DNA from 2 places in the Pseudoalteromonas sp. SG43-3 genome. Region 2 is predicted to be linked to the other one. Evidence: predicted binding sites of a transcription regulator. Region 2 holds the regulator's gene; the other holds the start of a gene.
What was found. The regulator LexA, encoded in region 2, represses DNA repair genes until DNA is damaged. The targets are predictions, from matches to a motif close to TACTGTATNNNNATACAGTA.
Positions count from the first base shown of each region.

Region 1: the regulator LexA is predicted to act here: its motif matches at 2,540-2,559, upstream of dinB (DNA polymerase IV).

Region 1 is NZ_JACJFC010000001.1:206,726-221,915, reverse strand. It holds gene H5157_RS01100 (leucyl aminopeptidase family protein) at 1-1,345, opposite strand, end outside; gene dinB (DNA polymerase IV) at 1,475-2,527, opposite strand; gene H5157_RS01090 (thioesterase family protein) at 3,258-3,686, shown strand; gene H5157_RS01085 (aldo/keto reductase) at 3,705-4,757, shown strand; gene H5157_RS01080 (ABC transporter substrate-binding protein) at 4,875-5,798, shown strand; gene H5157_RS01075 (fumarylacetoacetate hydrolase family protein) at 5,749-6,369, opposite strand; gene H5157_RS01070 (hybrid sensor histidine kinase/response regulator) at 6,702-8,669, opposite strand; gene H5157_RS01065 (response regulator) at 8,680-9,141, opposite strand; gene H5157_RS01060 (ATP-binding protein) at 9,142-10,626, opposite strand; gene H5157_RS01055 (histidine kinase) at 10,665-10,874, opposite strand; gene H5157_RS01050 (sigma-54 dependent transcriptional regulator) at 10,889-12,229, opposite strand; gene H5157_RS01045 (NUDIX hydrolase) at 12,464-12,979, shown strand; gene H5157_RS01040 (NAD-dependent succinate-semialdehyde dehydrogenase) at 13,196-14,572, shown strand; gene H5157_RS01035 (hypothetical protein) at 14,731-15,078, opposite strand.
Region 2 is NZ_JACJFC010000019.1:63,597-78,786, reverse strand. It holds gene H5157_RS16405 (hypothetical protein) at 1-638, opposite strand, end outside; gene H5157_RS16400 (hypothetical protein) at 952-1,332, shown strand; gene H5157_RS16395 (PaaI family thioesterase) at 1,333-1,773, opposite strand; gene lexA (transcriptional repressor LexA) at 1,941-2,558, shown strand; gene coxB (cytochrome c oxidase subunit II) at 3,042-4,184, shown strand; gene ctaD (cytochrome c oxidase subunit I) at 4,184-5,776, shown strand; gene H5157_RS16375 (cytochrome c oxidase assembly protein) at 5,776-6,306, shown strand; gene H5157_RS16370 (cytochrome c oxidase subunit 3) at 6,342-7,217, shown strand; gene H5157_RS21060 (DUF2909 family protein) at 7,120-7,428, opposite strand; gene H5157_RS16360 (SURF1 family protein) at 7,443-8,183, shown strand; gene H5157_RS16355 (transmembrane cytochrome oxidase associated protein) at 8,173-8,667, shown strand; gene H5157_RS16350 (heme A synthase) at 8,696-9,685, shown strand; gene cyoE (heme o synthase) at 9,698-10,627, shown strand; gene H5157_RS16340 (SCO family protein) at 10,624-11,241, shown strand; gene H5157_RS16335 (STAS domain-containing protein) at 11,393-11,665, shown strand; gene H5157_RS16330 (response regulator) at 11,674-12,036, shown strand; gene H5157_RS16325 (chemotaxis protein CheA) at 12,047-14,137, shown strand; gene H5157_RS16320 (chemotaxis protein CheW) at 14,134-14,619, shown strand; gene H5157_RS16315 (methyl-accepting chemotaxis protein) at 14,665-15,190, shown strand, end outside.

The sequences.
Region 1 (15,190 bases), on a different contig from region 2:
GGAACTGATGTCCACGAGCAGTAACGGCAGATGCTGCGTTATTGCTAGATAAAACATCGTCAGCTAGCGTACGTGGTTTAATAAAGTCGTAGTCTTCACGGCGTGAACGCGATACTTCAGCGCCATCGGCCCACAAATCTCCAAGGTCAGCTATTTGACGTGAAACACCAGCACTACGAGCTGGACCATTTTCAACATACGCACCGTAAGGACCCATTGCGCGAGCTGCATGACCCGTTAATGTAGCAACAGTAAACAGCGTTGGATTAACCTCACCTTTAGCTAAATCTTTCATTTCGCTAAGCAGGTCGCCCATTGCTAAACGCCCTTCTGCATCGGTATTACCAATACGGACACGAACACCTTCACGGCTAGTAATAATTTCATCTGGCACAAAACAATCTGAGCCAATAGAGTTACGAACAACAGCTAAGTACGAGACCACTTTAACGCCTTTAGGCTGATAATCAGCAACGGCTTTCATAAAGCCCGCAACAGAAGCTGCGCCGCCTTTATCACGGCTCATGCCTGCCATATGGCCGCCTACTTTTAAATCTGCACCGCCTGTATCGTATACAAGGCCCTTACCTACAAACATAAGTGTGCGAGTAATTTCGCCCTCTGGTACATATTCAAGCTTGACAACACGTGGGTGATGGCGCTCAACTGCATACGATGCGCGAGCAACTGTACTTAGCATTGGGTAGTTTTTATCAATAGCTGCAATATCATCAATTACGTCAACTGCAATGTTTGAGCCTTTAAACAATTCAACGCAGTAATCAGCAAAACGTGGGGGAGCCATACGCTCAGGTTCAGTACCACACAGGTCACGCGCTGCATATTGGCCAGCTGCAATTGCATTAACAGCTTTAATAGTTTGCTCGCTTGCGCCAACTAAACCAATCTGTGTAATTGGTTCAATGCTTTCACCGTGATATTCACGCGCTTCTAATGGCTGCCATAAGGCTTGGCAAGCGCCTAAATAAGCAACCTCTAAAGCATGCTGATAACGGCTATCGCCATTTAAATTTGGTAAAAATAATGCAGGGTTAATACTGCCCGACGCTTTTGCTTCGTTAATTGCTAATTTAGCAGCATCAAAATAACGACGCACGTCGTCGTAATCTCTATTTAACGGACCGGTTGGCGCAAGTACAACGCGCTTGTTTTCAATTACTAATAAAGTAACTTGCTTACCGATGCGAGAATCTACGTTTGCTTGAGCTAAAATAGCATCACGTAATGAGTTATTTGGTAACTGAGAAAAGTCATTACTAATAATAATAAGCGCATCATGAGATGTGCATTCAAGGCTTGCACTAACCGCTTGAGGGTATGCCATAAATAAGGTCCTGTTAGAAAACATAAGCCCCTATTATCGTCGATTTAAATATTGAAGACCAGCAAGGAGCGATGAGCTAATCACATAACCTATCAATAAATGGCAACTTGGAGTTACAGGCTTTACAGCTTAATCGAGAATACTAAGTTGGAAGTTTTGCTCTGGCTCGTTTTTAATGCCAACGCCTATGCCAAGTAATCTTACAGGCTGTTGTAGCCCACGCTGGTAGGCCTTAGTAAACAGTTGGATAAATATTTCTGTGTTGAGCTCGTGGTATACCTGATCGGCAGAGGTCACTACAAAATTTGCAAACTTCACCTTAACACTCAATTTATTAATACGGTTTCGTAACTGCTGTTTATTAAGCCTTAAAACTAATTCGTCTAACAACCTTGGCAGCTCATCTAAGCACTCTTGCAAACTTGTTTTGTTGTACTCGTAGGTATGTTCAACACTCAGCGATTTTCTTATACGATCTGTGGATACTTTACCAACATACTCACCTGCACATTTTTGATAAAGCGACACACCAAAATTACCCACATGTTGCTGCATCCAGTTAACGCCTTTTTCACGTACATCCTTGCCGGTATATAAGCCTTTTAAATTTAGCTTTTCGAGCGTTACTTTGCCCACTCCTGGAATTTTCCCAAGCGGTAATTGCGCTAAAAAGTCATCGACCTCATCAGGCAAAACGACAAATTGACCATTCGGTTTATTTTCGTCACTGGCTATTTTGGCAATAAATTTAATCGGTGCAATACCAGCTGATGCAGTGAGCCCTGTAGTATTGTAAATATCGGCTCTTATTTGCTGTGCAATAAGTGTGGCACTGCCTTTACAAGCGGTGCTGTCTGTTACATCTAGGTAGGCTTCGTCTAAAGAAAGGGGTTCAATTAAGTTTGTATAGCGGCTAAATACTTCACGTATTTGGTTTGAAGCTTCTTTGTATACAGCCATGCGCCCTGGGACAATAACTAAATCGGGGCATAATTGTTTAGCATGATAGTTCGACATAGCCGATCGCACGCCATACTCTCTAGCTATATAGTTAGCGGTTGAGAGCACGCCTCGTCGGCTATTGCCTCCAATAGCAAGCGGTACACATGCAAGTTTTGGATTATCTCGCATTTCTACTGCTGCATAAAAGCAATCCATGTCTATGTGAATAAACTTCTTCATCACCACAACAAAAACTGGTTATTTATACAGTCATTATTATAGAATCAAATGTGATAAGCAAGCCTAGGGCCTGTTTATCTTTCGAGGTTAAATTTGCAGCAGTATGTTTGGTATTTAGGCAAGGCAGAGCCTATGTAGTGTGGTTATTCCCCATAAATAGGCGATAACGTAGCACAAATGCCAAACATACGCTGCCCGAAGGGTTCTGCCTAGGGGCAATTTACTCTTTGTTGCCTACATGGATGTAGGTAAGGGGCGTGAGCAGGACGCGGAAGCTTTGCTCGGTTTTTACTTAGCCCACTAGGTCACAAACCTCGCGCCGCGATTAAATAGCCCCTAGATTGAACAAATTTTAATCCTGAAAGGTCAACAGGCCCTACTAGTTAACGATTAAAAAAAGTGTTTATTGTCCTCCGATCTCTTATAACCACGTAGCCAATACATAACCTCAAATAAAAATCCTGCCAACATTAAAATGATAGCGCCAGATTCATTCCCCATCGCGTAACAGGTAAAAGAGGCTATAAAAACCAAACAAGCTAAGGACCAATTAATTATATTCTGCATATTATTACCTTTGTGTGTGTTTTTGTGTGTCTGTGTAATTTAACTGTAGACCTAAAATTAAACAGGTACAATCATCTTATAAAAAAACATGCCATTAATTACCTTGAGCTCGTAACACCATGTTGATAATCTAAGTACTTTAAAAATCAAGGGCCAATAAATAATGCAAACGTTTAAAGATCAGCACCCTATTCATACCGATATCACCGTAGCATGGGCTGATATGGATGCGCTACAACACGTAAATAATGTAGTGTATTTACGTTACTTTGAAATAGCCCGAATCGACTTTTTAAATAAAATAAATTTGTTCGACACAATAAGCCCAAACGGTGTGGGCCCAGTAATAAGCGAAAATAACGTTCGCTATAAACGCCCAGTAACTTTTCCCGACACACTCACTGTAGGCGTTACAATTACAGATCTTAAAACAGATCGCTTTACCATGAACTACACAGTTTACAGCCATGCACAAAAAGCAATAACGACTACGGGTGCATCTAAAGTTGTAATGTTTGATTTTACTACAGGGCAAAAAGCCCCAATCTCCGAGCCTCTTTTATCGGCTTTAATCAGCCATGCTCAAAACTAATTTAGTTAAGGAATTTTTATGCAATACAACCCACTAGGTAGCAGTGGCGTAAACGTATCTCGAGTGTGCCTAGGGAGTATGACTTGGGGTAAACAAAATACTCAAAGCGACGCTGATGAACAAATAGCCTACGCGCTAGAGCAAGGCGTAAACTTTATTGATACAGCCGAAATGTATGCTGTACCTCCTTCGCCAGAGACCTATGGTAAAACCGAGGAAATTATTGGCAATTGGCTATCGCGTAATCAGCAAAAGCGCAGCGATGTGGTACTAGCTACAAAAATTGCAGGCAATGGATTATCGTGGGTACGTGATGGCGGCAATATTACTCGCCAAACAGTAATAGAAGCCGTGGATGATTCACTTAAGCGACTTCAAACAGACTACATTGATTTATATCAACTACATTGGCCAAACCGCTCTACCCCTCACTTTGGCAGACAATGGCCCGGCACTCTTAAATTTACCGACGTAAATACACAAGAGCAGCAAGCTAGTATGCTTGATATTCTAGAAGGCCTTAATGAATGTGTTAAAGCAGGTAAAATTAAGCACTGCGGTTTATCTGACGATACGCCATGGGGTATAAGCCAGTTTTTAAGTTTGGCCAAAGAGCATAACTTACCGCGTATGGTATCTATTCAAAATGAGTTTAGCTTAGCGCACGCTAAAGACTGGCCGTATTTAATAGAACAATGTGTACACGAAGATATTGCCTACTTACCGTGGTCGCCTTTAGCAGCCGGTTTATTAACGGGAAAATACCTAAACGGTGCTCGCCCAGAAGGTTCTCGTTGGACCTTCATGCAGCGTAACGGTATTTTTAGAGATACACCCAATGCAGAGCAAGCAACTAAGCAGTATGTTGAGCTGGCTCATGCAAACAATATTACTCCAGCACAACTAGCCTTAGCATGGTGTAACCAAGTAGATGGCGTAACTTCTTCAATTATTGGGGCAACATCTATAGCTCAATTAAAGGAAGATATAGACGCATTTAGCATAACGCTAAACGACGAAATTCTTAGTGAGATTAACACCATATTTAGAAACCATCCGATGCCTTATTAAGCATGTATGAGTTAAAAGCAGCCTTGAATGAGGTTGCTTTTTAACTAAAATATTTGACCCTACTACAACCAACACTATACTTTTATTAAGTTTTCTTAATTCAACGAACACTTATCAATGCTGAAAAACGGATACTATGCATTTTGCTTATTAATTGTATTCAACGCGCACGCCGTTGAGCAAAAAGTACAACCTCTAGAAGAGATTATTTGGCTGCAAAGTTACACGCCCCCTTTTCATATAGCTAAAAGTGAAAGCGCACCACAAGGCGGTATTTGCGACAACCTAACCGAGCAACTCATCAGAACCATAACTGATGTAAAACATACTCGCTTAATTGTTCCTCAGCAGCGTATAAATAAATATTTAAATGAAGGGAAAAATGTATGTTTTCCGTGTGTTATTTATAAAAAAAATAATAACCAACAACTTAACTACTCAAATCCAACAACGGTATATCCCCCATTTTCAATTATCACGACTAAAGAGCTAAAGCCGCAATTAGAAGAAAAGCACGGCTCGCCTATTCACCTTATTAATTTATTAACCGACCCGCAATATGTATACGGGCAAGCGGCTGCACGTAAATTTACAACTAAAATTAATACAATTATTGAAAATACAAAACGAGATAAAGAGTCTTCGTTAAGTTGGAGTAGCGAAAATGAAAGTCAGGCTGTTATAGCACGCTTGAGTCACGGCTTTTTAGACTACTCAATTGATTACCCGTTTATGGCTGATTACTTTAATAAACAAGGGGAGTATACGAATATAGAAAGTGTGCCAATTGCAGAAAATGACATTCAATTTATAAGAGGAGCAATAGGCTGTGCGGCTAAAGCACCTAATAATTTTGCAGAGCAAGCCCTTAAAAAAATTAACCGCGCATTAAAAAATAATGTACTTCAATCGCCTGAGTATCAACAAAGTCAGCATAATTGGCTTAAAACCACCTTTACTGACTTTGATAAACACTACCAACAGCAAGTCATTAATTTTTACTTACTTGCCACTGATGCTCAAGCAAACACTGATCATTAGCATAAAGCGCCACTGCAAAAATACTTTTAGCTGTTACCTCACCTACGCCCGACGGTGTACCTGTCATTATTACATCACCGTCTTCTAAGCTCATAAATTCACTAATTTCTTGTAAAATTGAGTCAGGGTTGTGCAGCATAAAATGAGTATCACCTCGCTGAATCACTTCATTATTAATTTTAAGTTCAAAGGTAAAGTGCTTCATTGCATCAGTTAGCGCTACAAAATCAGTTAAAATTACAGAGCCGTCGAACGCTTTAGCGCGCTCCCATGGAAGCCCTTTATTTTTTAATTTACTTTGCGCAGTACGCTTAGTTAAATCAAGGCCGAGTCCAACACCTGCAAATTTTTTATCTTTAACTACAAAACATAGCTCGGTTTCATAATGCAGCGTATCGCCGTTGTGAGCTGCAAATAACGTATTAGTAATTGCGCTATTTGGCTTATTAAATAAAACCATTTGATCTGGCGTTTCGTTATTTAGCTCTGCAATGTGTGCGGTATAATTACGACCAACACACACTACTTTTGATGGTGTTAATTCTTCAGATACTAACTTTATTGAATGCATATAAATAATGTCTCAGTTATTGGACCTGTTGACCTTTCAGGATTAAAATTTGTTCAATCTAGGGGCTATTTAATCGCGGCGCGAGATTTGTAACCTAGTGGGCTCGATAACTGCTCCTGCGTTATTCTACTGACTTACATCCCTGTACGAATAAGTAAAAACCGAGCAACAAAGAGTAAATAGCCCCTGGGCAGAACCCTTCGGGCAGCGCATATTTGGCATTTGTGCTACGTTATCGCCTATTTATGGGGAATAACCACACTACATAGACTCTGCCTTGCCTAAATACCAAACAAACTGCTGCAAATTTAACCTCGAAAGATAAACAGGCCCTAGCTAATAAGCGTTTCAAGTAAGCTCAAATTAATAGGTTTAAGTAAAACTCGGTCAATATTTAAATCTTTTATTTCTCTTGGATCTGGCTCTGCGCCACTTACAATCACTAAACGTAATTCAGGGTATCGTTCATTAATTTGCTGGCCTAAGTCAACGCCACGACCATCAGGTAAATGCATATCTAACAATACCTTATTAAATTGCTGGTCGTGATTAAGTATTTGCAAACATTGTGCGCAGCTAGACGCAATGACGGTTTCAACGCCTAAACTTTCTAAAAGTAGTTGCGTAATTTGCGCTGCATCATGATCGTCTTCCACAAGTAAAAAGCGCTGCTTTTTCTCGGTTAAGCCATTACTACGATTTATATCTTTAGCTTGCGGTGCATGCTCTGGCGCTACCAAGTAATCTTGCAAACATTGATATAAAGCCGCGCTATCAACAGGCTTTGGTATTACATCGTTAAAACCAAGTGCAGCAAGCTCCTCATGTATGCCTTTCATAGTAGCTGCAGTGAGCGCAATTATTGGGCCTTTGTAGCCCATTTTTCTAAGCTCTATGGTAGCTTCCTTGCCGCCCATTACAGGCATATGAATATCAATAAAAATAATATCGTAAGGCGCTTTATACGCATCTGCTATGCGTACTTTTTCAAGTGCTTGCTGGCCATGTTCGGCATAATCTACGCGCGCACCACAGGTACTGATCATATGACCAACTAGCATGCGTAAATCACGTAAATCATCAACCACTAATACTCGCCCATGCACTTTGCATGGAGCCGATTTACTTTGTAATTGTGGGGCACTACTAAAATTAAGTACTTGTCGTTCTACTTCGCTAATATCACCTGGATATACCGAAATCGTAAATGTAGAACCTTTGCCTATTTCAGAGTGCAAACTAATATCACCGTGCATACGCGCTAACAATTCAGCACATATTGCCAAACCTAAGCCTGCGCCACCTACAGAGCGTGATTCTACATCGGCTATTTGTTCAAATGGCTTAAATATGAGTTCTTGTTTTTCAGGGGCAATGCCCATACCTGAATCTTTAATGCTAAAAAATAGCATTTCGCGATCATCAACCCATTGCATCCACGCATTAACAACAATTTCGCCTTTATCGGTAAATTTAACCGCATTGTTTATTAGATTTATTAAAATTTGACGAACTCTTGTTGCATCCAGTCGTGCAACCAAAGGTAATGGCTGATGTGATTCAAAGCGCAGCGTAAGGCCCTTATCAAGAACCGATACGCGCATTAGCGTGTATACATCGGCAAGCATGCTATCAAGGTTAACTTCGCTTAGGGTCAGTTCCAGTTTATCGGCTGCTATTTTAGATAAGTCGAGCACGTCGTTTAACAAGCTCAATAAGTGTTTACCGTTTCGATAAATAACACCCAATTCATTTTCAGCTTGCTGACTAAAATCGCTCTGCATTAACAGTTCGGTGTAGCCTAAAATAGACGATAGAGGAGTACGTAACTCATGGCTCAAATGAGCTAAAAATCGATCTTTTGAACGGTTTTCGGCTTCAGCTTTTAAGCGTTCTACTCTCTCGCCTTCAACATCTTTACGTGCCAAAGCATAACGAATAGCACGCGCAAAGCGGCTCGAACTCATTTCTGTTTTAATTAAGTAATCTACTGCACCGGCATCAAGCGCCGCCGAGTCTAACTCGTCGTTTGACTGCCCGGTAAGCATAATAATGGGACCGCTAAAGCCATTGGCAATTGCTTCTTTTAATACATCTAAACCATTCGATGCACCCAAGCGGTAATCAAGCAGGCAAATGTCGTGCTCATTTTTACTAAGCGTTGCAATTGCCTGCTCTGGAGAGCTTATCCATTGAATGTTAAACGTGTGTGAATCCAATTGGTCCAGATAGTCGCAGGTGAGTATGTAATCATCTTCATCGTCTTCTACAAGCAGCAACTGAGTCACTTTATCTAACATACAATCTCCATTAATCGTTAAATGTTGTCGGTAGCTCTACAAATTCTACCCAGTATTTTCCTAGCGTTTTCATTAAATCAACCAAACCATCAAACGTTACTGGTTTTGTAATGTAAGATGCAGCACCTAAGTTATACCCTTTAACCATGTCTTCTTCTTGTTTAGACGTAGTTAATATAACAACCGGAATGCCCTTTAAGTTAGGGTTTCCTTTTATAGCTTCAAGCGCTTCACGGCCATCCATTCTAGGCATATTTAAATCAAGTAATATAAGTCCAGGACGCGGCGAAACTGCTTTGTCTTCAAACTTACCTTTACGCTCTAAATACTCAAGCAACTCAACGCCATCTTCAACAAAATGAAGCTCGTTAAGTACACGACTTTCAGCAAGGGCATCTTGTGTTAACAAACGATCATCTTCATCGTCGTCTGCCATTAAAATAGTAATCGGTTTTACTTTTGAATAGGGCATTTAAGCCTCTCCTTGCAATGTGAAAAGCTCAGCTTCCACAGGTAGTTTTATAATAAAGGTTGCACCTTCACCGTCTTTACTTTGGGCTGTAATTGTTCCGCCGTGGCGCTCCACAATACGCCTACATACAGAAAGGCCAATACCCGTGCCTTTATATTGTGAGCGTCCATGCAAGCGCTGAAACGGTACAAATATTTTATCGGCATAGTCTTGTGAAAAACCAATACCGTTATCTTCTATGGTAATAACTTGAAAACTTAAATGAGTATTATGATCAGAGCTGAAAATATCTTCATCTTGATAACTAATTTTTATGTGTGGGTTTACGTCGGGACGCCTAAATTTAACAGCGTTCGACAACAAGTTTAAAAACAGCTGCTGCATTTGGCTTTTATCGGCCTGAATAACTGGTAAATCATCTACATCAATTTGTGCTTCAGACTCTTTTATCGCAATCTCTAAATCACTTAATATATCAGCTACAACTTCATTTAAATTCGTGTCATCAAAATCTTTACCACGCGTTGTAATTCGCGAAAACTCTAATAAGTCGTTAATCAAGTTAGACATACGCTGCGCTGCATTTTTCATGCGCCCAATGTAATCCATCCCCTTTTCACCCAATTCATCTTTAAACATGGTTTCAAGACGGTCGCTAAAGGCTTGGATTTTTCTAAGAGGTTCTTGTAAATCATGGCTTGCTACAAAAGCAAACTCTTCAAGCTCTCGGTTACTACGGCTCAATTCATCTGAATATAATGTTAGCTCTTGTGTCCGCTCAGAAACCTTCATTGCTAATGTTTCGTTTTGTTTTTCAAGCTCAAAACGATATTGTGCTGCATTTCTCAAATTAAGGCGCGTCATAATAAACATACCAATAATCAGTAACGCACTCGTTATTGCTGTTATAGCGAATGTAATTTTAGCTTCATTTTTAATCTGTGCTAATTTAGAAAAATGGCTTACTTTAAAGAGTAATTCACGGTCTTGAATTTCATTAACATACTCTCTAATTTGCTTATAAAGCTTTCTTCCTTTATGCGTATTTAATACATACAACGCACGTCTTTCTTTGTCATCTAGCGCAAGGTTTACAGTTTGTTTTAATTCTTTAATTTTACTATCTACAAGAACTAACAACTGGGCTATACGCTCAGCTTGACCGTCAATCTCAGAGTGAAGCGACTTGACATGATCTGTTTGCGCTTCAATTTGGCCTACAGCATCGTAGTACGGCGTTAAATAGTCAGTCTCTTCTGTCAATAAATAACCACGCTGCCCAGACTCAGCCTGCACTATGGATAGATGCAGCTTCTCAATTGCAGTGGTTAGCATGCTAGTGTTGTCTAAACTTTTTTGGGTTTGTGTTAAGCCTTGAATCGTATTCAATGCTAAAAATGCGTTGCCCACAATAATACCTAGCACAACCACCATAAATGTTGCCCAAGTGATATTCGCTTTACCTTGCTGTTTTTTCTTGCTCATTTAGCTTCCCGAATTAAAGTTTATACAACACTTAATATTTATTGAGAGTCTGATATTTTTTGCAAACTTTCGCTGCACTGTTGGCAATTATTGATAATTTTATCAAGTGCATCTAACGCTTTTTCTTTTGGCATATCGTTTTCAAGTACCAATTTAATCAGCTCAGCATTCATCGAAATACGATTTAGCGGCCCTCTTGCATCGTGTACTAATTTATTGAGTTGCTCTGTTTGGTTATCGGATGTCATGCCCTTCCTCAAATCTATTTATATTCGCCAATACCGCCATATGCATTAAGGCGGTTATAAAGTGTTTTAGTACTAATACCAAGCATTTGTGCAGCAAGCGTTTTATTACCTTGCACCTTATCAAGCGTTGCATGAATAAGTTCTTTTTCAACTTCTTCAATTGTTTGCCCTGCTGATACAGGCTTTTCGGCAGCTTGATTATTAACGCGCGAAAAGGGTGACTCTAAGTTATCAGGTAAAATAATGTCGCTGGTTTGTGGGTCGCTCATAATAAATGCACGGTGTATAGCATGGCGGAGCTCTCGCACATTACCCGGCCATTCATAGCTTTGCAGCTCTTTGAGCTGTGCGGCAGTCCAACTAAAGGCAGTGCCGTTTTCGTCATTAAGTTGATCTAAAAAGGCTTTCGCTAATAAAGGTACATCTTCTTTTCTATCGCGAAGTGGCGGTATATCAATAGGAAAAACAGCCAACCTAAAGTAAATATCTTCACGAATAACATTATTTTGTGCCAAATCGGTAAGCGAGCGGTTAGTAGCTGAAATAACACGGCAATTGGTTGGTATTTCTCTGTTACCACCTACGCGTGTTACCTTTTTAGTTTCAAGCACTCGCAGTAAATTTGGCTGCATATCAATTGGCATTTCAGTTACTTCATCTAAAAACAAAGTACCGTTATTTGATTGCTCAAATACACCTTCTTTACGTGCAATTGCGCCTGTAAATGCGCCTTTTTCGTGGCCAAATAACTCACTACCAATTAACTCTTTTGAAAGTGCGCCACAGTTGCTAGCAACTAATGGCCCTTCGCACTGGCTTGCGTTATGAATAGCTTGAGCCACTACTTCTTTACCTGCACCACTTTCACCCATAAGCATCACGTTAGCATTTGTTTTAGCTACGCGTTCAATCATGTTATAAAGCTTTTGCATTGGCTCAGATTCACCAATTAAACCGCCAAAGTGGCGTACAATACCGCTCGACTTTGCTTTTTTAACTGCTTTTTTAGGGCCATTTAAAACGAGTTCTAAATCTTCACGTTGTAATGGTTTTAATAAATGCCCTACATTTGGCTCACACATATCAGCTAAAATACCTTTAACTGAAGGATGGCCCGAAATAAGTGTAATTTTTGGAGATTGCCCAATCGTTTTTAAGTGATCAAGTAAGTGCAAACCGCTACCATCAGGCAGCATAAAATCAAGCAGCACATGATCAAAGGCATTATTTTCAAACCATTGATGTGCTTCTTTTAAACTGGTAGCTGTGCTTATATTGTGGCCGAGGAATTCGACTATGTGGCAAACAACGTCACTAAATTCAACGTCGTCATCTACTAAAAGTATGTCTAACATGATAAATCCCTATGCTTTTTTCTTATTCTACGCATCCTTGATATTAATTTAAAGGTGCGCCCAGAATCTAATTTTTAAAATAAACTTAAGCGATTAAATGCTATTAATGTTACCAACCTAATATTTACGTATGCTGAAAAAAATCGATCACAAATTATGATTAATAATTAAAATCGTTTCTATTTATAGAATGGTAGCAACTATTATTATTAAAAACCTAAAAAAGGAGACGAAATGCAGCAATTAAAAACCTTAATACATTCAGGTATTAATATTGACCAAGGTACTCAATTTACACGCTTAACAGCTCGCGCCATTGTAATTAAAAATAATAAAATACTTTTAATGTATACAAACCGTTATGAAGACTACAGCCTACCCGGCGGTGGAGTAGATGACGGCGAAAGTATTGAGCAAGGCTTAATTCGCGAACTAAGCGAGGAAACCGGTGCACAACAAATAAGTGTAGTTGAAGCTTTTGGACTCTATGAAGAGTATCGCCCTTGGTATAAGGACGATTTTGATATTATTCATATTAAATCGTATTGCTTTGTATGCAGTATAGCCGACGAGTTTGGCAAAGCGCAGTTAGAGCATTACGAGCAGCAAAATGGCATGACAGCTAAATGGGTTGATATTAACGACGCAATTGCACATAACGAGCGCACCATTGCTAACAGTGAAAAACAAGGGCTTTCTATTTTACGAGAAACTTACTTATTAAAGCGCATTGCAAAGGAGCTAATATAAAGCTCTGTGTTTGCCCCAGAGGGTGTTGTAAATTTTGCAACGCCCAGAATATTTTACTGCCTCGAGCACCTCAATTTTTATATTTAAAAAATCCTCCTTCAGCAAAAATATAAATTTAATTAATAAAATCAGATGGATAAAAACAAAATCAACTTTTTATAAAAACTGGCTCTAGCCTTGCACCTTTTAAATAACTAAATTTGTAAGGAGATAGAAATGAGTAACACAGTTAAAACGATTAATCCCGCAACTGAGCAAACCATTGAAACCTATACACTACTTTCTCAAAAGGAAGCAGAACAGGTAATCGAAAAATCTCACGAAACATATTTAAAATGGCGATTAACGTCATTCACTGAACGTGCAAAATACCTTAATAAGTTAGCCTCACTCTTTGAAGATCAAAAAGAAGCTATTGCAAAACTCATGACCGAAGAAATGGGTAAAGTTTACGAGCAAGGCTTTCAAGAAGTTGAACTATGTGCAGGAATTTGTCGTTATACAGCCGAACAAGGCCCACAAGTACTTGCTGACGAAGAACGTGATATGGACGGCGGCCGCGCAATCATCAGCTACCAACCAACAGGTGTACTATTAGGTATTCAACCGTGGAACTTTCCGCTTTATCAGGTAATTCGCTACAGTGCAGCTAACATCATGGCGGGTAACACAACCGTATTAAAACATGCTGGTAATGTATTTGGCATGGCTGAAAAAATAGAAGAGCTATTTAAACAAGCTGGTTTCCCAGAGTATTGTTTTAACAATCTACTTATCGACGGCAAAACAGCCAGTTCTTTAATTTCGCACAAAGCAATTAGCGGCGTAACCTTTACCGGTAGTGATGCGACAGGTAAAAAAGTAGCAGAAGAAGCAGGCAAACACGTTAAGAAAACAGTGTTAGAGCTTGGTAGTAACGACGCTTACTTAGTACTTGATGACGCAGACCTAGAGCTTGCAGTTAAAACCTGTGTAACCGGGCGCATGATCAATAACGGTGAAACGTGTGTTTCAGCTAAACGTTTTGTTGTTGTAGAGTCACTATATGATGACTTTAAAGCGCAAATTAAAGAGCAATTTGAAGCCATGAAAATGGGAGACCCAATGGCTGACGATACAGACTTAGGCCCAATGGCTCGTGAAGATTTACGCGACGGCATTCACGACCAAGTAATGGAATCAGTTAAAGCAGGTGCAAACATAGTAACGGGCGGCGAAATACCTTCGCAAACAGGCTATTACTACCCACCTACTCTACTAGATAACTTAGCCCCTGGTATGCCAGCCTATGACGACGAATTATTTGGCCCAGTAGCTTCGCTTATTAAAGCCAAAGACAACGACGATGCAATGCGCATCGCTAACGACTCTCGCTACGGTTTAGGCGGCGGTATTTTCTCTAAAGATGAGAAAAAAGCCATTGAACTAGCTAAAAAGTACTTCGACACCGGTATGATCAATATTAACGGCTACGGTTTAGCACAACCTAACCTACCGTTTGGTGGTGTTAAAGAAAGTGGCTACGGCCGAGAGCACGGCGGCTTTGGTATGCGCGAATTTGTGAATATCAAATGTATTATGATCAATAGCTAATTTAGCCTTAAATACTAGTACATTAAAAAACCTAAAAGTGGGTAACCGCTTTTAGGTTTTTTTAACTTTAAAATTAGATTACAGAAGAGCTTAGTCTTTACTAAGTTCAAACCACAAAGCAACTAAACAGTAATAACTGTAAATGAGCAGTTTGCTTTTTAATCATTATCAATATAAAAGAATAATATAATAAATTCAGAGGCACTAATTGCAGCTAGCTGCATTATCAGCAAAAACATAATACCAATCCCAGCTTGAGGGTCAAGTTCAATACCAAAGACAAGTACTGCCGCTAAAGTAATAGTAAGTAATGCAGCTATAATTCTAATAAAAATGAGCCGTTTATTTTTATAGTTTTTAGCGTTAGCTAAAAAATATAGAAGCAAATAAGGCAACAGTATAAACGCAAAGCCAATTTCAGTTGGCATCCAGTACTTAATAGCAACAGCAACTAAAGATAAAACAGCAAGCGCCTTAACTGGGTAGTACATTTTTTTATAATTCACATGCTTTCCTTTGCACGCAGTGCTTTATTAGCACCAAATAAAATATTGCCGAACAATATAAAAACTTTAACTATGCAATGCAATCTATTTCACTAGACTTAACCTGACAGGC
Region 2 (15,190 bases):
AGTACGCTAGTTGCTGAAAAGCTAATAAGTAGTGGATTATTAAAATTCTCTCGCTCATCGTAATCCATAATATGTAACATCCAAAAAAAGTCGAATATTCGCCATAGCGTGCTGCGAACGGTAACAACTTTGCCGTTATTTTCTGACAAGTACAGTGTTGTGTTAAATGTGTCGTCAAATTGTACCTGCCAAACATTGGTTTTATATCCAACTTCTCGCATACCTTGCTTTAGTAGTACAGCGCTTGTTACTTGAGCGTCAATAAGTAAGTGTGCTTTAGCATTTGCGGTAATTTGTATTTTAGTTGGCGGTTCAAATGGTCGGCCTGTTATGCCATTGAAGCTTTGCTGCTCGTTATTACTAAAGACAGTAATAAGTGGTGTAGTTAAGAAGTTCTCAAAAATTATTTGTGTTGGATTAACCACCTGAGAGGCAATATCGTCAAGGGAGGCAACATAATCAGCCTGCGTAAATGGGTTATTAAGAGTACGTGTTGCAAGATGCTCCCCATGAACTTTATCAAGAGGGATTGCACTCATAATTAAACCACCTAGTAACCATGCTAAAATTTGTAGTGCTAATAAATAACCTAACCATTTATGTAACTTGCGAGCATGTTTAAATATTTTTTTATTCATGTTTTAGTCTTATTATTTTTAGAAGCTAGTTTATTACATTAATGGGATAAGTTACTGCGACATTTTGTCGCAGTTTAAACTATAGCTTACTGTAATCATTTAAAAATAAAAAAGATTACACTTAAATTCCTAACATGACTTATCTGTTTAATTGAGCTGAATGTTTTATATCCAGCCAGCTTTAAATGCTAAAAAATACTTAAAAGCTGCGAAATATCCATATAAAGTGGTTAATAGAGCATAGTTGATTTGGTATAACGGTAAAACTGCGTTAAAGTTTGCAATGAAATTATTAGAGGATAAATACGAAACGATGTCGGAAATTCAATTTTTAAATGTAGATCTTGAGCTTGAATCAAAGCAAGATATTAGTTTGCTAGTGGCGGACTTGAAAAAAGTCGCGACGATTTTACATTATGACAAAGACGAATACCGTCAACTAGCGCGTATTGAAGCTACAGGTGAGGTGAGCACACCTGATAAAGCCATAAACCATATATGTGAGCTTATTGAATCGTGTTCGCGTAACGCGCTAAAGCAATGGTTAAGCTGTTCACGTAGAACGTTTGATATTGGTTTTGAATCAGGGACTTCTCCTAAGTGCTTTAATCAAGCCTTAGATGCAGATACATTATTGCGTATATCTGCGATTGGTGCGGGTATGGAAATTACCATTTACCCAATCGAAAAGTAACTATCTTCGCTCTACGACTGCTGCGGTCATTTTTGATACGCAGCACAGCTCATTGCGGCTATTTGTAATTTTTATTTCCCACACTGAACTACGTTTGCCAATATGAAACGCTCTTGCCGTTGCTGTTAAAGTGCCGTTGCGAGATGCTTTTAAATGACTTGCGCTAATCTCCTGTCCTACACAGTAAAATTTAGTAAAATCGACAACAAAGTTAGCGGCATAGCTGGCAACTGTTTCGGCAAGTACAACGTTAGCACCGCCGTGAACCATCCCCATTGGGTTATGATGCTCAGGAATTGCCGGCATTGTGGCAACCAAATAATCATCGCCAATTTCTGTGACTTCTATCCCCATAGTTTTCATTAATGTTCCTTGGCCATTAATGCCTTGTTCTAACTGCTTGCACAGCTCTAAGGTGATGGGCTGGTACCAAATACTCATAATGTCTCCTTTGCATTTTTAATCATTTATAAACTTAGCTTTAGTTATATCCCTAAAATGTACACAAGTGAAATTACTTTAGCTATTTTAAGGCTTAATTTAAATTTGCGATTTTTATTTAACTGTATATACTCACAGTTAAATGTACTGTATGGAAAACCAGTTGTATGCGACCATTAACGAACCGCCAAGCTCAAATACTCGAACTAATTAAAGTTTTTATTAAAGACACTGGTATGCCTCCTACACGTGCTGAAATAGCGCAAACATTAGGTTTTAAAAGTGCCAATGCTGCTGAAGAACATTTAAAAGCACTTGCTAAAAAAGGCGCAATTAAAATGAAACCAGGTGCAAGCCGTGGTATTCAATTAATTGAAGAAGAAGAGCCAGAACAATTAGGTTTACCGCTTATAGGGCGTGTTGCTGCTGGTTCACCTATTTTGGCGCAAGAGCACGTTGAAAGTCACTGCAAAATCGATCCATTAATGTTTAAACCGGCTGCAGATTTTTTACTACGCGTTAACGGTATGAGCATGAAAGATATTGGTATTATGGATGGTGATTTACTTGCTGTACATCGTACTCAAACCGCTGAAAATGGACAAGTTGTTGTTGCTCGCCTAGACGAAGACGTAACTGTAAAACGTCTTGAGAAAGCGGGTCGTAAAGTATTACTTCATGCTGAAAACGACGATTTTGACTCTATTGAAGTAGATCTTGAGAATGAGTCTTTTAATATTGAAGGCTTAGCCGTTGGCGTTATAAGAAACGCTGATTGGATGTGACTTTAAAAATAGCTTTTAAACAAGCAGTTTTATAAATGCGTACTAATTAGTACGCATTTTTGTTTTAGAATTTGTACTAAAAAAAGGGCGTAAACAGCCCACTGACTATTTAAGCTGTAAACTTTTTTGCACTTATATTTTCCCCCTCCGAATGCGTTAAACCCCTTTGTTTTGCTCATATTTTGAACTTCCTGTTGCCCAGTTGATTACCGATTTTTTATTAATTATTCAATATCACCTGATTGTTTTTTATACTAAAACTTGCTTGTTGTTCGTTTTTTAGCTAATTGTTAATGTGCTGAGCTAATAATAACTCACAGCTTTTTAGTTTTGAGAACACACAATATACACAAACTCGTTGTTGGCGCAGCAAAACCAATCAATATTAAATAAGATTGGCTAAAAAAATAAAAATAACGAATTGGCGTTTAAGCCGTATGCCTCTTCGCTTTGCATTCGCAATAGCATCAAAGGAGCCGTCACATGGGTAAACTGACCTCTACCTTGTGGCTTATATTATGTGTTTTTTCGCACCCAGTTTTGGCTAACAGCCAATACAATATGCGCAAAGGCGTAACCGATATAAGCAATAATGTATATCAGCTGCACATGACCATATTTATAATATGTTGTGTGATTGGGGTGATAGTGTTCGCAATTATGTTTTGGGCACTTATTCATCACCGTAAATCTAAAGGGGCTGTACCTGCCCAATTTCACGAAAGCACTAAAGTAGAAATACTTTGGACTGCAATTCCGTTTGTTATTTTAATTGCTATGGCAGTACCAGCCACTAAAACCCTAATTGCAATGGAAGATGCCAGCAAAGCTGATCTCACTATTAAAATTACGGGTTCGCAATGGAAATGGCATTATGAATATATGGGCGAAGATGTAGAGTTCTACTCTATTTTATCTACCCCGCAAGATGAAATCGCGAATCTTGCAGATAAAAATCCTAACTACTTACTTGAGGTTGATAAGCCTCTTGTACTGCCAATAAATCAAAAAGTACGATTTTTAATGACTTCTGACGATGTTATTCACTCTTGGTGGGTACCTGATTTTGCAGTTAAAAAAGATGCGAACCCCGGCTTTATAAACGAAACATGGACGAACATAAACGAAGAAGGTACTTACCGAGGCCAATGTGCTGAGTTGTGTGGTAAAGACCATGGCTTTATGCCCGTTGTGGTGGTCGCTAAATCTGAGGCTGATTTTAAAACATGGCTTACAGATGCAAAGCAGGCTAAACAAAAAGCAGCATTAGCAGATGCCGCATTACTTGATAAAACCCTCCCAAAAGAAGAATTAATGACTTTAGGCGAACAAGTATATATGGCTAATTGTGCTGCATGTCATCAACCTACTGGCATGGGGTTACCGGGCGTATTTCCTGCACTTAAAGGCAGCCCGATAGTGCTTGGCGATATAAAAGATCACATTGATGTAGTTATCCATGGACGACCCGGTACGGCAATGCAAGCTTTTGCCAAGCAGTTATCTATAAAGCAATTAGCTGCGGTTATTACTTATAAACGTAATGCGTGGGGTAATGATACGGGTGATGTTATTCAACCGAGTCAAATACAGACAGCACTTGATGCCAAAGTGGAGGCGAACTAATGAGTAGCATAGTAGAACAACCTAACGCCAATGAAGCTCATCATGCTCATCACCCAGCTAAAGGTTTTAAACGCTGGCTTTACACAACTAATCATAAAGATATAGGTAGTTTATATTTAATTTTTTCGCTGACCATGTTCTTAATTGGTGGCGCAATGGCCATGGTGATCAGGGCTGAATTATTTCAACCAGGTTTACAGTTGGTCGACCCTCACTTTTTTAATCAAATGACCACAGTGCATGGTTTAATTATGGTGTTTGGTGCGGTTATGCCCGCCTTTACAGGCCTTGCTAACTGGATGATACCACTCATGATTGGCGCGCCAGATATGGCATTGCCAAGAATGAATAACTGGAGCTTTTGGATTTTACCGTTTGCGTTTTTAATCCTATTGGCATCGTTATTTATGCCTGGTGGGGGTCCTGCATTTGGTTGGACTTTTTATGCACCACTGTCCACAACATACAGTAATGATAATACTGCATTGTTTGTATTTGCCGTACATATTATGGGAATTAGCTCGATAATGGGCGCAATCAATGTGATTGTAACCATAGTGAACTTACGTGCCCCCGGCATGACATGGATGAAGTTGCCCTTATTTGTATGGACGTGGTTAATTACTGCCTTTTTATTAATAGCCGTAATGCCAGTGCTTGCAGGGGCTGTCACTATGGTACTTACCGATAAGTATTTTGCGACCAGCTTTTTTGATGCCGCAGGCGGTGGCGACCCGGTGATGTTCCAACACATTTTTTGGTTTTTTGGTCACCCTGAAGTATACATAATGATTCTTCCTGCCTTTGGCATTATATCTACAATAGTGCCTACCTTTTCTCGTAAAAAACTTTTTGGTTATGCATCAATGGTCTACGCCACATCCTCAATTGCGCTACTTAGCTTTATTGTTTGGGCGCATCATATGTTTACCACTGGGATGCCGGTCGCTGGCGAGTTGTTTTTTATGTACGCGACCATGCTTATATCGGTACCTACAGGAGTAAAAGTATTTAATTGGGTTGCCACAATGTGGAAAGGCTCAATAACTTTTGAAGTGCCAATGCTTTTTAGTATTGCGTTTATTGTGCTGTTTACCTTGGGTGGTTTTTCGGGATTGATGCTGGCAATTACACCTGCTGACTTTCAATATCACGATACTTATTTTGTAGTGGCGCACTTTCATTATGTATTAGTAACAGGGGCTGTATTTTCGATAATGGCAGGGGCTTATTACTGGCTGCCCAAGTGGACGGGCAATATGTTTAATATCACATTGGCTAAATGGCATTTTTGGCTATCGCTGGTGAGCGTGAACGTACTGTTTTTTCCTATGCATTTTGTAGGGCTTGCCGGTATGCCGCGTCGAATTCCCGATTATGCACTTCAATTTGCCGACTTTAACGCAATCATAAGTATTGGTGGATTTGCCTTTGGTTTATCGCAATTGTTGTTTGTAGCTGTGGTAATTAAATGCGCGCGTGGCGGTGATAAAGTGCCTGCAAAAGTATGGGAAGGGGCAGAAGGCCTTGAGTGGGAAGTTGGCTCTCCAGCGCCATATCATACTTTTTCTACGCCGCCGGTAATTAAGTAATGACACACGCACCGCTACTCAAACGTTTGGTACTTATTTGCATAGGCATGTTTGCCTTTGCCTTTGCTTTAGTACCTTTGTATGACGTGTTTTGTGATGTAACAGGGCTTAATGGAAAACCTTCGCTTGAGCAGGCAGAGCAAAGTACACAAATAGTACAAAACCGAGAAGTCGGCGTTAGCTTTACTACTCACGCACAAAGTGGTGCACCGTTTGAAGTCAAATCAAAAGAATACAGTGTAGTGGTAAAACCCGGTGCAATGCGTGAAGTAATGTTTAGTGCTAAAAATAACAGCAATCTGGATAAAGTAATGCAGGCTGTACCATCAGTCTCGCCAGGTAAAGCGGCAAAGTATTTACATAAAATAGCCTGTTTTTGCTTTGATCAGCAACCTCTAAAAGCAGGGGAAGAACTTGAATTTAAATTGCTTTTTTATGTTGATACCGCACTGCCAAGCGACATTGAAGAATTAACTTTATCTTATACCGTATTTGATATTAGTGAACAGCTGGTGGCAAATAATAACTAGCTTTTTAAACTAGTGTGAAACTAGGAGTAAATAAAATGAATCAAGAATATGAGCATTATTACGTACCTGAGCAAAGTCCGTGGCCTATTGTAGGTGCTGTTGCATTGTTTTTTATTGCAGTAGGGGCAGGCTTAACAGTTATGAGTGTAGGTAAAGAAGGTGGTAGCGGGGTTTATCTGCTTTATGCCGGTATTGCTGTACTTGTGTATATGTTGTTTAGCTGGTTTAAAAATGTAATTAGTGAGTCAGACCAAGGTTTGTACTCAGCACAAATGGATCGCTCTTTTAGACAAGGTATGAGCTGGTTTATTTTTTCTGAAGTTATGTTTTTTATGGCCTTTTTTGGTGCGCTTTTTTATGCACGGGTATTGTCGGTACCTTGGCTTGGAGGCGCAGGCAATAATGCAATGACTAACGAGGTATTATGGCCTACTTTTGAAGCCGTTTGGCCGCTAGTTTCAACACCTGCTGGCGAAACTACTCAAGCTATGGGCTGGCAAGGCTTACCACTTATAAATACCTTAATACTGCTTACCTCCTCAGTTACTTTACATTTTGCCCACGTAGCGATGGAAAACAATAAACGCACTCCACTTAAGGTTTTTTTAGGCGCTACTATTTTATTGGGTGTTTGCTTTTTAGGGCTGCAAGTTGAGGAGTACATGCATGCATATAATGACCTTAATCTAACGCTAGATGCGGGTATTTACGGTAATACGTTCTTTTTATTGACTGGTTTTCATGGCATGCATGTAACGCTAGGAACCGTACTTTTATTTGTAATATTTTTACGGATATTAAAAGGGCACTTTACTAAAGATAAGCATTTTGCTTTTCAAGCAGCTGCTTGGTATTGGCACTTTGTTGATGTGGTGTGGCTGTGTTTGTTTGTATTTGTATATGTGCTGTAGCGTTTATTGGCGAATTATTTGCTTTAATAAAACCAAGTTTAAGCGCTGCAATAACAACAACTAAAACAACGACCGAAAACAATACGCGACGACCTAAAAAGTGAGACATAGGTCGTCCCCCAGTTTTCCCTGACACCATAATAAACAATGCTCTAAATAAGTTAAAAAGTATAAATATTAACAACAGTACGATAATAATTTTAATAATCACTGAGTTGACCCTTTATGCAGTTAGTTTTATGGCACAAACAAAAGCTTAGTTCACTAATCACACTTTGTATGGTTGTGGTTGTTGTACTTGTGTGTGTGCGACTAGGATTTTGGCAGTTGGAGCGGGGTGAGCAAAAACAGCAGCAACTAACCGCTATTGCTAAGCAACAGAATCGGGGTGTGGTGAGCTGGTCTCAATTACTTAACCTGCCTGATAGCTGGAACAAAACAGGTGTATTGGTTGAGTTAAAAGGGCGGTTTGTACAAAACCAATATTGGCTTTTAGATAATCAAGTTTATAACGGACAAGTAGGGTACGACCTACTTGCTTTACTAAAGCCAGCCAGCGAAGAAAAAGTGATTTTAGTTAATTTAGGATGGGTAAAAGCGCCTATATCTAGAGATACACTGCCAATGGTTACTCTGCCTACAGGTGTTTTTATTCTTAAAGCGCAAATAAAAGAAAATAACCTAAGTAGCTTTACGCTTGAAGATAAAACTACAAATAACGACTTACCTACAAGAATCCAATCTATCGACTTGAATATGCTGAGCACTCAAAGCCAGCAATCATTAATTAATTTTATGGCTTACAGACAAGGTACTGGTGATGAGATTGCAACACCTCATTATGAGGCCGTTGTTATGAGCCCTCAAAAGCATAATGCCTACGCTGTGCAATGGTTTTTAATTGCTGTTGCATGTGCTGTTGTGGCTATTTTTGCGAGTAAAAAAAGGACACATAATGAAAAATAATCCCCTTTTGTTGTTTGTGGGCTGCTGCGCAATCCCATTGGTTTTGGCATATGGCGCTTTAAAGTTTGATTGGTTGCCTACTGCAATTACTAATAATGGTGAGTTTTTAAGCCAAGAAATAAAACTTAAAAATTGGCCGCAAAATAATCCCAAACAATGGACTATCGCACTTAATTATTCAAACGAATGTAACACCCCATGCAGCGAACAGCTCAATGCACTTAATAACTTATATGTGGCACTTGGTAAAAACCAAGGCAAGGTTGATATGGCTGTAATGGGAAGCCCCGACAATAAAAATCTACCATGGAAAGTTATTACCGAACAACAGAGTTTAAATCCTGCAAGTTTATATTTAATTGATCATATGGGGTTAGTGGTACTTGAATATCCCTTTAAGGTCGAGCCACAAGAAAACCGTTTAGTACAAAAAGGGTTATTAAAAGATCTAAAAAAATTACTTAACTATTCTCGTTCTAGCTAATTAAGTTGAGCTTAAGTTGGAGTATCTGATGTATAAAAATTATAAAAACTTAGTATTAATAACAGGATTACTCGCTTTGATTGTAGTTGCTTTAGGTGCGTACACCCGCTTAAGTGATGCAGGTTTAGGGTGCCCCGATTGGCCTGGTTGTTATGGCTTTTTAACGGTACCTAAGCATGAGGCTGACATAGCCTTAGCAACTCAAAGCTACCCCGATATGATGTTCGAAACCGCAAAAGCGTGGAAAGAAATGATTCATCGCTACTTTGCAGGTGCTTTAGGCTTACTTATTTTAGGTTTATTTGTGTTGGCTTTTTTAAAACGCCAATATCCAACTACGCCAGTTAAATTGCCTTTGGCTTTACTTCTACTCGTGGTATTTCAGGCTGCCCTTGGTATGTGGACAGTAACCATGAACCTTCAGCCGCTTATTGTAATGGGCCACTTATTAGGTGGCTTTAGTATTTTGTCACTTATAACGCTTTTATATTTACGGCTAACCGCAAAACCTATTATGGGTGGCGATAGCGGCGCAAAACGCTATTTTGGTTTAAGTTTAGTAGCGCTCAGTGTATTAATTATCCAAATTGCACTTGGTGGTTGGCTGGCTGCAAATTACGCCGCTCCTCATTGTAGTGGTTTGCCATTGTGTAATTATGCACAACCGTTTTCATTGAGTAGCGTATTTCAATTACCACTTGAGCACAGTAATTATGAGTTTGGTGTGTTATCGCAGCAAGCGCGTATGTCTATTCATTTATTACACCGCATTTGGGCACTGGTTACTTGCATCGTTCTGGCGCTAATTATGTGGAAAATATACAGCCAAGCGTACTCTAAAAAAATTAAAAATTGCGTGGTGAGCGTATTGCTTACCCTGCTTTGCCAAATTAGCTTAGGGCTTATTTTAGTACATTGGCATATTCCGTTGGGAGTTGCACTGGCGCATAACTTGATGGCTGCCATACTATTATTAAGCATGGTTAGGTTGTGTTATTACCTAAAATCACGCACATAAAGGGGAAATATAATGGCACTTATAATTGATAAAAAAATACTGCTACCCGTTAATGCTCAATCGCTAATTTCGCGTACTCATAATTTGCTGCAAGACTACTTAGCAATTAGTAAATTTAAAGTGGTAGCCATGCTGGTACTAACAGCTTGGGTTGGTTTAGCGCTGGCTCCTGATGTAGGGCGAGGTATGGCTGTACAGTTTATTAGCTTGTTAGGTATAGGACTACTTTCTGCTGCTGCAGCGGTTATTAATCATGTGGTTGATAGTGAGATAGACTCAAAAATGGCAAGGACTCGTCATCGTCCTGTGGCTAAAGGGCGCTTAAGTAAAACACATGCGCTTAGCTTTGCAGCTGTTATTGGGGTTGCTGGTTTTATTATGCTAATGGTGTGGGCTAATACTTTAACCGCTATATTAACGTTATTTGCATTGGTAGGTTATGCATTTGTTTATACATCATTTTTAAAGCGTGCAACGCCGCAAAATATTGTTATAGGTGGGTTGGCTGGCGCAATGCCTCCATTATTAGGTTGGGTGTCAGAAACAAACCAAATGGCAGCAGCCCCTTGGTTGCTCGTAATGATAATATTTACCTGGACCCCACCACACTTTTGGGCGCTGGCTATAGCACGAAAAAGTGATTATGAACGTGCTAAAATCCCTATGTTACCAGTAACCCATGGAATCGACTTTTGTAAAACGTGCGTCGTTGCCTACTCTGTTTTACTCGCTGTTGTTTGCGTATTACCTTATTTAATCGGTATGTCTGGATTAATATATTTAATAGGTGCGTGTGTATTAAATGCAGTGTTTATATATAAAGCCGCCAAATTAAAAATTGCTGGAAATGATGAGACTGCAATGGACTTATTTCGTTTTTCGATTATTCATTTAATGGTACTCTTTGTAATCTTATTTATAGATAAATGGCTCCCTTTATGAAGCAGTTATGGCTTGGATTAATTGTTGTTTTTGTTTTGTTTTTATCAGCATGTTCAAATGAAAATAGTCCACCAGATGTAGATGCATTAGTTTACGAAAATGCAAAGCCATTGTCTGATTTTACGTTAAACGATCAGCGCGGCGAATTAGTGACTAAGCAACAATTTGTAGGACAGTGGAATTTAGTATTTTTAGGCTACACAAGCTGTCCAGATATTTGTCCATTAACACTTGCTAAGTTAAATGCTGTTTATAAAAACTTACAAGCAGATTATCCGCTACAAATTTGGTTTTTATCGGTTGATCCAAAACGCGATACACCAGCTAAACGAAAGCAATATATAGATTACTTTAATCCTGACTTTTTAGCTGTATCAGGGGAACATAAACACCTTTTTCCTGTTGTTAGAGAGCTTGGTTTAATTTACGCGATTAGCGATAGTAGTGAATCAGAATATGCAGTTGATCATAGTGCTTCGGTCGCTATGGTTGATCAAAATGGAGCCGTTAGAGCTATTTTTAAACCAGAATTTAAACAAGGTAGTGTGCCATTAATTAATGCGACGACTTTAACGCAAGAGTTTAAAAAAATAGCCGATTACTACAAAAACTAGTTTTTACTTTTTACCAATTTGAAAGGAGCTTTAGGCTCCTTTTTTTGTTTTTTAACGACGATTTAAATTTAATTAAGCATTTTATGGCAATTTTAATAACTAGGGCTAAGCTTTTGTTATGAATTGAATTGACAGGGAATGCACCTACTAAATGCTAAAACTTCCAAGCGAACTTGCTATTACGCAAGTTGAAACACTACATCAAGATTTACTGCACGAACTCAATAGCAACGATGATATCTGTCTTGATATTAACGATGTGATTTCTGCTGATACTGCCTCAATTCAACTTTTATGCGCCTTACAAAAACACCTACTTACCATACAGCACAAAATCATTTGGGTAGGCAGTAGCGAGGCCTTAACACATACAATCAATAAACTTGGCTTAAGCCAATACTTAACAACCGAAAGTAAAAGTTAGGGGTATATATGAAAAGAATTTTAGCGGTTGATGACTCAGCATCGATGCGTCAAATGGTGAGCTTTACATTAAAAACCGCAGGGTTTGATGTAACCGAAGCTAAAGATGGCAGTGAAGCTCTCGCTATTGCCAAGCAGCAAGACTTTGATGCCGTGATCTCAGATGTAAACATGCCAATAATGGATGGAATTACATTAATACGAGAGCTGCGTACTTTGCCTAGTTATAAATTTACACCATTACTGATGCTTACAACTGAGTCGGGTTTAGAAAAAAAAGTAGAAGGTAAAGCTGCTGGGGCAACAGGCTGGATTGTTAAACCATTTAATCCCGATCAGCTACTAGCGGTAATTAAAAAAGTTATTCGCTAAGGAGCGCAGTGTGAGTATAGATTTAAGTCAATTTTTTGAAGTTTTCTTTGAAGAGAGTTTTGAAGGCCTAGATACCATGGAGGCTGAGCTATTAAACTTAGTGCCAGGTGAGGAAGATTTAGAAACTATCAACACTATTTTTAGAGCTGCTCACTCAATAAAAGGAGGCAGTGGGACATTTGGTTTTAGCTCCGTTGCTGACTTTACTCATGTACTTGAAACATTACTAGATCAAATTCGCCAAGGTGAACGAGAGCTTAGTACCGAGCATGTTAATTTATTACTCAAAGCTGTGGATTGCTTACGCGCTTTACTTGCTGCACTTCAAGGTGAACAAGAGCCAGATTTAACCGAAGCAGATTTGTTAAAAGTACAATTTGAACATGTACTTGGAATGAAAAATGAAACACATGAGAATAAACCTCAAAGCTGTGAAGAGCAAACAAGTAGTAATACCTATCAAATAGACTTTAAACCTCATCATCATTTATTTAAAACAGGAAACGAGCCACTGTATATGATCAGTGAGCTTGAAGAGCTAGGTGAGTTAGAAACCACAGTATTTTACGATGAAGTTCCAGAAATCACCGATTTAAGTAGTGATGAATGTTTTTTACATTGGCGCTTTTTTTTAAGCACTAGCCATGATGAAAAAGCCATAAAAGAAGTGTTTGAATGGGTTGAAGACGATGCCGATATAAAAGTTGAATTATGTGGCGGCTTATTTGGCAATGATGAGCCAATACAACCTAATCAAGATGAGATACCTAAAGCTGTTGAGCTTGAAGAACCCGATTCAATAAAAGTAGCTGAGTTACCAAGTAAGCCACAGCAACCCGTTGCTAATAAAGATAAAAAACCTACAAGTGCACCAGAATCTACCTCTATACGTGTTGGCATTGATAAAGTTGATTCGTTAATAAATATGGTAGGTGAACTTGTTATTACACAAGCCATGCTAAATCAACTCAGCGAACAAGAAATCACACCAGCCACAATCACTTTACTACAAGAAGGCTTAGCACAACTTGCACATAATACGCGTGATTTACAAGAAAATGTGATGCGTATTCGTATGCTCCCAATTAATTTTGTATTTAGTCGTTTTCCTCGATTAGTGCGAGATATAGCGCAAAAGCTAAATAAGCAGGTTGAGCTAAAGCTGATTGGAGAGCAAACCGAGCTTGATAAAACAGTAATGGAAAAAATATCTGACCCTATGGTGCATTTAGTAAGAAACTCACTTGATCATGGGTTAGAGACTGTTGAGCAAAGACTGGCGGCAGGTAAAGATCCCGTTGGCACAGTAACCTTAAATGCATTTCATCAGGGTGGAAACATCGTTATTGAAATAATGGATGATGGGCAAGGGTTAAATACAAAAAAAATAAAAGAAAAAGCCATCGCTAACGAATTAATCTCAGCTGATAACCATCTCAATGACGATGAAATAAATGAGCTTATTTTTATGCCCGGCTTTTCGACAATGGATGAGGTAAGTGACTTATCTGGTCGTGGAGTTGGGATGGATGTTGTTAAGCGAAATATCCAATCATTAAATGGCTCAGTGGAAGTAACCTCAGCGCCCGGTGTTGGTTCTACGTTTACTATTAGATTACCCCTTACTCTCGCTATTTTAGATGGGCAATTAGTTAAGGTGGCTCAGCATACTTATATTATTCCGCTCATTTCTATTGTGGAGTCACTGCAAATTGATATTGCAAAAGTGAGTCGAGTGGGTAAAAGCCTTGATGTATTGAGGCTTCGAGACGAATACATTCCTATATTAAGACTCTACGATATTTTTAATCATAAAAATGCTATTGAATCACTCGATAAAACGCTGCTTGTTGTTGTAGAAACAGATAACCAAAAGGTGGGTTTATTAGTTGATGATTTACTGTCTCAACAGCAGGTTGTTATTAAAAGTTTAGAGGCAAACTACCATAAAGTGGATGGCGTATCGGGTGCTACCATTTTAGGAGATGGGCGTGTATCGCTGATTGTGGACATTAGCGGCTTAATAAAGCTCTCAGGCTTAAAAAAGCCAGGTAGCCAAGAACTAACTATTGAAACGCAAGCCACTTTGGAGGCGTTATGAGCTCAGATCAAAGCCAGTTAAGTAACCAATTAAATCTTCAGCAACAGCAAGGTGTAAAACAGTTTTTAACTTTTATTATGGCTGATGAAGAATATGGCGTTGATATTTTAACAGTACAAGAAATTCGCAGTTGGGAAGAAATTACAGTACTGCCCAATGCACCTGAATTTGTAAAAGGCGTTATTAATTTACGCGGAACAATAGTGCCAATTATTGATTTACGGTTGCGTTTTGGATTACCAAGTGTCGACTATGGACCATTAACGGTGGTTATCGTTGTCAAAATAGAATTTGAACTAGGTAGTAAAATTATAGGTGTTGCTGTTGATGCCGTCTCTGATGTTTACAGTATTGCGGAGCAAGATGCGAAAGCGGTTCCTAGTTTGTCTGAATCGAGTAATTGTGAATATGTAGCTGGGTTGGTGAATGTTGGTGAAAAAATGGTAGCGCTAATTGACCTGCAAAAAACAATGAATATTTAGCAAATAGAAACTAAATGAATAATAAACTTAAAGGTGGTGATGAGCATGGGATGGTTTAGTAATCCAAAGCAGTCAAAATCAAGTAATGATTTAATTGTAGACGCATTGAATAAATCATTAGCGGTGATTGAATTTGAACCTAACGGAAAAATAATTACTGCAAATATGAATTTTCTAAACGCGATGGGCTATCGTCTTGAGGAGGTTCAAGGTCAGCATCACTCGATGTTTGTTGACCCAGATGAAGCTCAGGGCAACGATTATAAAAACTTTTGGCAACGCCTGCGTAATGGCGAGTTTATCTCAGATGAGTTTAAGCGTAATGCTAAAGGTGGAACTGAGGTATGGATCCAAGCAACTTATAACCCAATTGTTGATGAGCAAGGGCAAGTATTAAAAGTAGTTAAGTTTGCCACCGACGTGACTGAGCAAAAGTTAATAACAGCAGAAGCCTCAGGGCAAATTAGTGCTATAAGTAAATCTCAAGCGGTTATCGAATTTAATTTAGATGGCACTATTATTGATGCCAATGCTAACTTTTTAAATGCGCTTGGCTATCAACTTAGCGAGA